Regions from separate parts of the Priestia sp. 53B2 genome, predicted to be linked through region 2. Evidence: riboswitches for the same ligand, from Rfam matches in the RefSeq annotation. Region 2 holds a riboswitch; the other holds the start of a gene.
The links. Region 2 has a riboswitch for preQ1 ahead of queC (7-cyano-7-deazaguanine synthase QueC). Riboswitches for the same ligand answer to the same signal wherever they lie in the genome.
Positions count from the first base shown of each region.

Region 1 (4,693 bases), on a different contig from region 2:
AGAGCGTGTTGTTGACGCCAATAGCAAAAACCAATGCTAAAATAATGACGCTGTCCATATAGAACATGCTTTTAGAGATATTGTAGCCTTTTGTATAGTTTAATAAATAAGCTAAAAGAGTTGTTCCACCGGTAGATCCATCTGCGATAAAAATGAGAGCAAGTCCTGTTCCCATTAGTAAAGCCCCGAATACAATTCCTAAAATCATGTCGTGAACGTGAAAAGGAATATAGCTGACTAGACCGAGGAAAACGGACGTCATGACAGCTCCTAAAATAGTATAGAGAATCGTTTTTTTTGTTAGGAATTTATAAGCTAAGGCAATAAATACAAGGTTCAGGAGGAAAGTGCTGATACTTGTAGGAATATGAAATAAATAATATAAAACAAGAGCAATACCAACCGTACTGCCGTCACCTAATTTATTTGGAATAACAAAAAAATCAATCGATGCAGCAACTAAAAGCGCTCCGGCAATAATTAAAATGATGTCTTTATAGATTGTTTTCAATATGCAAACCTCCTTAATCATTAGGGTATTTTCACGTGGAACCTTATTTTTACTAGTGGTTCACAAATAATGAAATAAAAAACGTCTTAGAAATTGTCTAGTTATAAAACTGATCAACTTCTAAGACGAAGAATTACGATACGTGTATAGGTGTTAATCCTGCTTTTCTATGCTTCGATGTCACCGATTATATAAACCTCTGACCGCTATGTCAACGCTGTGAGAGATGTTCAACTTTTCAAAAAATAGAAGGCGGTTTCCTACATAAAAAAGAATCCTTTGCGATGGCGCAAAGGATTTTTAAATTTATTAGAATAGGGGGAATACGTTATTAGGATTACCATTTTCATAAATTAATATACCTTTATTTTTTAAAAAAATTTATTTGTTAATGACGATTGAAAGTTTGTAATTCACATGCTGATTTAGCTCTGTCAAAAAATCATTTAGTTCTTCATTTGAATGAAATTTGCATTCTAATAAGTAGCAGCCATCGCCGCTGATTCTAAAGTTGTTGATAACATACTCCTGCTGACTTTCTAAAAATGTAAGGTAGGGGTGGTGATGAATGCTCTGCGTATAGATATTTAAAAATGCATGGATGGTGTAGCCGAGTTTTCGTTCATCAATGTTAATTGTATAGCCTTTGATAATGCCTTCATCTTCTAGCTTTAATACTCTAGCAGAAGCGGCTTGTCCGGTTAAATGCACTTTTTCTCCTAATTCTTTCATCTTTATACGTCCATTTTTTGATAGCTCTTCTAGTATGCGTTTATCTGTGTTATCTAACATCGCTACAAATCCTTTCGTATTTCAAATCAAAAGGGTTAACTACTTGATGTCACCTGTGTATACTGATACGTCTTCTATTTTATACTAAAGAAAAGTAAGAAAAAAGAGCCGTCAATATGCCAGATATAGAAACCGGCAGTAGTTTGTAAACAGCTAGATTGACGAAAACTTAAGCTTGCTGTATGATTCTTTGAGTGTTTACGTGGTTCGTAACCATCCCACGTTAAAAAACTAAGGAGAGAATAGTAAGATGAATATAAGAACACTTTGCGTCAACGGTCTTTTAGCTGCTATGTATATTGCTGTCAGCATGTTAATCCAGCCGTTTGGCTTCACCAATATCCAATTTCGTATATCGGAAATGTTCAATCACTTAATTGTGTTTAATAAAAAGTACGTGTACGGCATTGTGCTAGGAGTATTTCTGACGAATTTGTTTTTTTCACCAATGGTCGCTTATGATCTGGTGTTTGGGGTAGGACAATCTGTGCTATCATTACTCATTACCATTTTTTCTATGCGCTACATTAAAAATATGTGGGCTCGTATGCTTGTTAATACACTTGTATTTACGTTCACGATGTTTATTATTGCGTTTGAACTGCACTTAGCATTTGATTTACCATTTTTCTTTACATGGTTAACAACGGCCGTTGGTGAGTTCATTGTTATGCTTGTTGGAGCACCAATTATGGCGGCAATTAATAAACGTGTACAATTTAATAAGCTAGTTGGATAAAAAAGATGCGGCTGTGATAAATCTCACAGCCACATCTTTTTTTCTTTGTTATTCTATAGGTGTAGTGATAAACCCCTTATTTATTGAAGAGCTTTTCACGCATGGACAAATTACCCATATCTAGCATGTAAAAAGAGCAGATCGCGTTTGCGTTCTGCTCTTTTTGCGTAAGGCAATAGGAAGTATTCAGTTAGATTATTTTGATAGAATGAGTGATAAATCTCACAGCGCATTCTTTTTTCTTTTGTTACGATATACATATAGTTGGCAAACTCCTTATCGAAAAGTTTTTCGCACAACAACACATTACCTATGCGTAGCAATTAAAAAAGCAGACCGATGACGGTTTGCTTTTTTAATTGTATTTTTTACCATTAAATAACTTTTTTGAGTTATAATTGTAAAATAACCTTTGTACTAGAGAGGGGATTGTTTTTTGAATAGAAAGTTAGGAATTCTTGTTTTATTAGCGTTAGCCATCTTATTTGCCGGGTGTTCAAAAGAAGAAGACAACGTTCCTTTAAGAGAACTAGAAAAGATAAGTATTAACGTAATCAAAGAACAAAAAATGAAGCAAGGAATTCCATATGAAATGGAATTAGTAAACAAGAGCGATTTGACCATCAAACAAAATAATGTATTTTTATCGTATCCTTTAAAAATGAAAAACGGTTATTCTGATAATAAATTTAAGGTGTTAGCAGAAGGAAATAAATTAAATATCAAGCCAAAACAAAAGGTGAAGTTAACGGCATTTCTTCCTTATAAAGGAACTAATAAAGAAGCGTTAGCTATTGATGAGCCTGACGTAAAGTGCATAGGGTATTGGAATAAGCTTGATGACTACCATCAATTTTCTTTTGGAGGATCCTTGAAGTAAGAATAATATATAACTATTTGTTAAATGGTGGAACTGAGCGTAAGTGTTTGATAAAGGTGGTGAATGAACAGTAAGTGTAGACACGGATAGATTGATTAGCTTCTTTATTTTATGGGGAACACCCGCTGTTTTTAGTATAGTAGAGTACTGTAAACTGAGTAAAACTGAAAAAAAAGAAGCTATAAGAGACTTAACATCTGTAAAATCTATTGTAACAACAGGATTTATATTGACCGGAGGAGTTATGGCGAGTTTAGGCAGGTTGTTATCTCTGCTGCCTCTGCACGTTATAGGTACTTTTAGTTTAGTCATTGGTGGTGTCGTGGGCGCTATTGAAGCATGGGAGATAGAAAGAAAGAGAAGTATTGTTATCCTTGTTTTGATAGTATCTATGATTGCTCTTACATTTATAATATAAATTCTCCATGTAACAAGAGCTGCTCAAATTATGAGCAGCTCTTATCAGTTTCTTACTTATTGTGTTTCAAGCTACTGATCTTTTTTCTTTAACGTAAGAGCGAGCAGGAACGAAACGACGGCGAAAGCGATGGCTACATAATAGACGGTATGAACCCCGCTTGTCATACTTTTTATTTGTAACAGCGTTTTATTTGTTTCATTTGATTGTTGAATAAAGTGCTTAGAAGCCATGGTCATAATACTTGTATACAAAGCGGGTCCAATCGCGCCTGAAACTTGGTTAATCGTATTTGAAATAGCTGAACCGTGAGCATGAAGCGGTTTTGGTACTTGATTTAAAGCCAGCGTCATCACGGGCCCGATGCTTAAACCTACGCCGATTGTAAAGGCTGCGTATAAGATGGCTGCAGCCGTCGTGCTTGTTCCGCTTGAAATAGTAGTGAATAAACTTAAGATAATTGTTAAAAGGACTAAGCCCGTTAAAAGCAGCGGTTTAAATCCAATTTTGTCAAACAAACGTCCTCCCACCATAGCTGTTAGAGCAAGCGTTACGCCCCCTGGAAGCATAAGAAAACCTGTTTGCAAAGGAGACAGTCCCGCAGCCGTTTGGAAATATAGCGGCAAAATTAACATCATTGAAAACTGAATCATCATAATAAGAAACATTAAGAAAATAGATCTTGAAAACACAGACGATCTAAAAGGCTTCATATTAATCATGGGAGAATTCAGCTTGCTTTGCTTTCTGACAAATAAAGCAAGCGCTATGACGCCAATTATGAGCGTAAGCCATACGATAGGATTACTCCATCCCGTCTCTTCACCAGCTGCGCTAAATCCATAAACAACTCCTCCAAATCCAATTGTAGAAAGAGTCACAGATGGGATATGAATTGTTGGTCTAGATGTTTCAGAAACGTTACTGAGCTTGAAAAGAGCAAATAGGAAAATAAGCACCGCCGCAATTAAAAGACCTAGAAATATAATTTGCCACGAATAATATTGAATAATTAATCCTGAAAGAACCGGTCCTATTGCCGGTGCAAATAAAATAGCTACGCTAAAAATCCCCATTACGGTGCCGCGTTTGCTAACAGGCACGAGTGTTAACATTGTGCTCATCACAAGAGGTAAAATAATGCCTGTCCCTAATGCTTGAATCATACGGCCCACAAAAAGCAGAGAAAACCATGGAGTAATAAATCCAATGAAGGACCCAATTAAGTAAAAGCTCATAGCCGTCACAAACAGCTGTCTTAATGTGAATCGTTGAATTAAAAAAGCAGACACCGGAACAGAGATGCCGATTACAAGCATATATCCGGTAGTTAACCACTGAGCTGAGCTCGTT
Region 1 covers NZ_JBLZXA010000018.1:18,827-23,519, forward strand. The annotation lists gene ACN6NE_RS13515 (YitT family protein) at 1-511, opposite strand, end outside; gene ACN6NE_RS13520 (Lrp/AsnC family transcriptional regulator) at 893-1,303, opposite strand; PreQ1 riboswitch class I at 1,500-1,544, shown strand; gene ACN6NE_RS13525 (QueT transporter family protein) at 1,554-2,042, shown strand; gene ACN6NE_RS13530 (hypothetical protein) at 2,479-2,922, shown strand; gene ACN6NE_RS13535 (hypothetical protein) at 3,014-3,340, shown strand; gene ACN6NE_RS13540 (DHA2 family efflux MFS transporter permease subunit) at 3,412-4,693, opposite strand, start outside.
Region 1: another riboswitch for preQ1. It lies ahead of ACN6NE_RS13525 (QueT transporter family protein); the one in region 2 lies ahead of queC (7-cyano-7-deazaguanine synthase QueC).

Region 2 (4,693 bases):
TTTTAGTATATAATCGCGGAGGAAATCGCGAACATGGCATGATTCGCGCAAAAACACTTCAGTATTTGTCATACTGGGCAAGTAAAGGCTACGTCGTTGTTGCGACTCAATACAGGGGAAATGGCGGAAGTGAAGGAACAGAGACGTACGGCGGTAAAGATATTGACGACGTATTAAATCTTATTAAATGGGGAGAACAGCTTCCGTATGTAAATCACCAGCAAAAGGTAGCGCTAGGATATTCACGCGGCGGCATGATGACGTATTTAACGATGAAAAACGGCGTTAAATTTGATGCAGTTGTCGTACAATCAGGTATTACTGACATGTTTCAATTTTATGATCAAAGAGGGCCTGAAATGAAACAAGTGCTGCGGAAAATTGTAGGAGATCCGGCGCAGTATCCAGAGAGGTATAAAAGTCGTTCTGTTGTCTATTGGAGCGATAAAGTAAATTCACCTCTTTTGATTTTACAGGGTGATCATGACTGTAAAGTTCACCACACTCAGGCTGAAAAGCTTGTGAAACAACTAGATGAGCAGGGAAAAGAATACAAATACGTACTGTACAAAAACGGAGATCATCCGCTAACTGCTTATTATGATCAATATAACGCGGAAATTGATAAATGGTTTAAAATACATTTAGCTAAGCAGTAAAGAAATTGGAAGCAGTTTTGATGAATGGAAAAGAGCAGCTTGTTTTATCCTACTACATGTAAGCATATAAAAAGGGGATGAAGCAAAATGACTCAGTCTAAAAGTCAAAAAGAGCGTCAGTGGAATGTACGAAAACAATCACAAAACCCATCGCATGGAAAAGTAAAATCTTTTGAAGAACTATCAGAAGAAATCACGCCTAAACGTAAATAAGGTAACCATCATATAAAGGAAGACACAAAAAAGGAGAGCTGAAGCTCTCCTTTTTCTATGTTTGTTTAGGGATTTGTGGACCACATGCCCGCAGATTTGATAAAAATCCGCGGATGCAGTTTTAATTGTGCTACCATAATTTCAGCTAGGTCTTCAGGCTGCATCACTTTATCAGGATTGCCATCCGTTAAGTTTTCTTTATATGCTAATTCTGTTGCTACTGTACTTGGTGTGAGAGCTGTTACACGAATATTGTGTTTTCGCACTTCTAGCGCTAGAGATTCGGTTAAGCCGAGCACGCCAAATTTTGAAGCGCTGTAAGCACTTGTAACGGGAGCGCCTTTTTGACCAGCAGTGGATGAAATATTGATGATGTCTCCACCATTTTTTTCGATTAATTGAGGGAGAACAGCGCGCGTTACGTAGTAAACGCCCATTAAATTCACATCGATAATTTGTTTCCACTCAGCTGGGTCTAGCTCTAAAAAGCTTCCGAATTTACCGATTCCCGCATTGTTGATTAAGATATCCGTTGCCCCTAATTTTATATGTAGATGCTCGACTGCTGCGTTTACTTCTTCCATAGAAGAAACATCTGCTGTTGCATAAGCAACTTGTACATCAAATGCTTCTAGTTCAGAAGCAACAGCCTTTAAATCTGCCTCTGTACGAGCAATTAAACCGATATTTACGCCTTCTTTTGCTAATTCAATCGCAGTTGAACGACCGATGCCTTTTCCTGCTCCTGTAATAAGAGCTACTTTGCCTTTAAGTGATTGTGCCATGTATAGACTCCTTTCAATGTTCCGCATAAACATTCTTCATAATAACAAAGAATTATCCATTACTATCCTATAGAAATGCACAAATGATGTCAAAAATAAAGATTATTAAAAAGGCTTCAAGTATAAATTTCCTTTTCATACAAAAACTATAGAGACTAAAAAGAAGAAATTCCGTTTTTTTTCGTTCAATGTAGTGGAGGATGAACAATGCGTATAAAAAAACTATCTGAGTTAACGAATAAATCCAAACAGCGGAAAGAAAAAGCTGATGAAGCGAAGGACTCTAAGAAAACTAGTGCTTCTTCTACACAGGAAGAGCAGAAATTATCGGAGAGGGTGGGAGATAATTTATCCCGCATGAAAAAAGCACTGGGACAGAGCACGGACTTAGTTGTGCGAGAGTTTCGAATTTCGATTGAAGAAAAATTCACTTTAGGTGTTGCTTACATCGACGGATTAGTAAATAAAGACGAAGTTGAACACTATGCGCTGGACTCCATTATGCACTATCACGATGAACATTTAACACATGATGATGGCATCGTTAATATGTACGAATTGATTAAAAGCTATAGTTTGGCAGCGGGTGAAATCATGGAAGCAAAGACATTGGATGATACTCTTCTTCATGTTTTATCAGGAGATACCGTGCTGTTTTTAGAAGGGTATCAAACGTATATTGTGGCAAGTACAAGAGGGTGGAGAGACAGGGCTGTTTCTGAACCCCAATCTCAGACCGTTGTAAGAGGACCTCGAGACAGTTTCACAGAAACACTGCGAACGAATACCGCATTGATTCGGCGCCGAATAAAATCTCTACAGCGTACTTCAATTATTTTGAAAAATATTACTGGCCGTTTTATCTATTTGTACTAAGCGTCTGTTTTCCGTTATTATTTATTGCGCTTTCTTATATAAAGAAAAATAAGGCAGCTAAAGGCGATAGAAGCCAACAAACATAGCATTATTTATACGCATGTGGTATAGTATACGATGACAATTCAAGAAGAAACGCCGTACACGTTTGTATATGTACGGGAGAGGTTCGAGAACTCCCTCTATAAAAAACTAAGATCATCGTTGATGACAAAAGACACGGTTTTAGCGTGTCTTCTTTCACGTGCTTTTCTATCAACACGTCTTTTTGACGTGTATGCTGGAGAGGACGTGTATCTTAGTTGCTTTTTAGGGAGATTGCTGAAAAAGAGCAGTCTCTTTTTTGTGTTATAAAATTAGCCACAAAGGGAACGAACGGTTCAATAAAGTTTCTTCTTCTTTTGATTTCAATCAAAAAGGAGACGAACAGTAATGATGAAAAATGAAAAAGCTATTGTTGTATTTAGCGGAGGTCAAGATAGTACAACATGTCTATTTTGGGCTTTGAAAAACTTTAAAGAGGTAGAAACGGTTACTTTTCAATACGGTCAGCGTCATAGTCAAGAGATAGAAGTAGCAAAAGCTATCGCAGCTGATTTAGGTGTGAAGCATACCGTACTAGATATGTCACTTTTAAATCAATTAGCACCAAATGCCTTAACGCGAGATGATATTGAGATCGAGCAAAAAGAAGGAGAGTTGCCTACAACGTTTGTGGATGGCCGCAATCTGTTATTTTTATCATTTGCAGCCGTACTGGCTAAAAACAGCGGAGGCCGTCATATCGTAACAGGCGTTTGTGAAACTGATTTTTCAGGGTATCCAGACTGTCGAGACGTATTTGTGAAATCGTTAAACGTCACGCTTAATTTATCAATGAACTTCGAGTTTGTGATTCATACGCCGCTTATGTGGATTGATAAAGCAGAAACGTGGGCGTTAGCGGATGAGCTAGGAGCGCTTGAATATGTGCGTGAAAAAACATTAACGTGCTACAACGGTATTGTTGCTGACGGGTGCGGCGAATGTCCCGCATGTCAATTGCGAAAACGTGGGTTAGATCAATACCTGCAAACAAAAGAAGGAGGAGAGAAATAATGCTGCAACAAATGTACCCTCAAGTATTTCATGACTATGAATATGAACTGAACAAAGATATGCAGTTTGCTGCGGCACATTTTGTTCCTCACACAGAAGCAGGAAAATGCCGTCAAGTCCATGGACATACGTATTTTGTAAATCTAACTGTTGCCGGAGATACATTAGACGAAGCGGGCTTTTTAGTAAACTTTGCGCTATTGAAAAAAATTGTTTCTGGTCAATTTGATCATACATTATTGAACGATCATTCTATCTTTAACGAAGAAAATCCAAATGATTTTCCTACAACTGAAGTTGTTGCTCGTAAAATTTATGAGTTGGTTCAAGAATATCTAGACACACTACCAAATAAGCCTTCTTGCGTACAAGTATTCGTGCGGGAAACGCCGACAAGTTACGTAGTTTACCGCCCAAAGAAGGTGAAAAAACGTGGCTAATACAATTCCAGTACTTGAAATATTCGGACCAACGATTCAAGGGGAAGGAATGGTTGTAGGACGTAAGACGATGTTTGTTCGTACCGCAGGCTGTGATTATTCCTGCAGCTGGTGTGATTCAGCTTTTACATGGGATGGATCAGCTAAAAACGATATTCGTCAGCTAACAGCAGAACAAATTTGGACGGAGCTAAAAGAAATTGGAGGAGAGTGCTTTGATCACGTCACCATTTCTGGAGGAAACCCTGCGCTTATCAAGGCAATTGGTTCACTTGTAGAGCTTTTGCACAGTCATGGGGTAAAAGCAGCTCTCGAAACACAGGGAAGCCGTTATCAGGATTGGTTCCTAAAGATCGATGATTTAACGATTTCTCCTAAGCCTCCAAGTTCATTAATGAAAACAAATTTCTCCGTATTAGACGATATTATAGAGACATTAATAAAGGAAAAACGCATGGCGCATATAAGCATAAAAGTCGTTGTATTTAATGATGAGGACTTTGAGTATGCAGAGGCTGTTCATGAACGTTATCCTGAGGTTCCATTTTTTGTTCAAGTAGGCAACGAGGACTTAACGACAATCGATAATGCGTCGTTAACACAAGAATTGCTTAAAAAGTAT
Region 2 covers NZ_JBLZXA010000020.1:630,131-634,823, forward strand. The annotation lists gene ACN6NE_RS17310 (alpha/beta hydrolase family protein) at 1-659, shown strand, start outside; gene ACN6NE_RS17315 (DUF6254 family protein) at 747-872, shown strand; gene ACN6NE_RS17320 (3-ketoacyl-ACP reductase) at 938-1,657, opposite strand; gene ACN6NE_RS17325 (spore germination protein) at 1,865-2,533, shown strand; PreQ1 riboswitch class I at 2,692-2,735, shown strand; gene queC (7-cyano-7-deazaguanine synthase QueC) at 2,966-3,631, shown strand; gene queD (6-carboxytetrahydropterin synthase QueD) at 3,631-4,071, shown strand; gene queE (7-carboxy-7-deazaguanine synthase QueE) at 4,064-4,693, shown strand, end outside.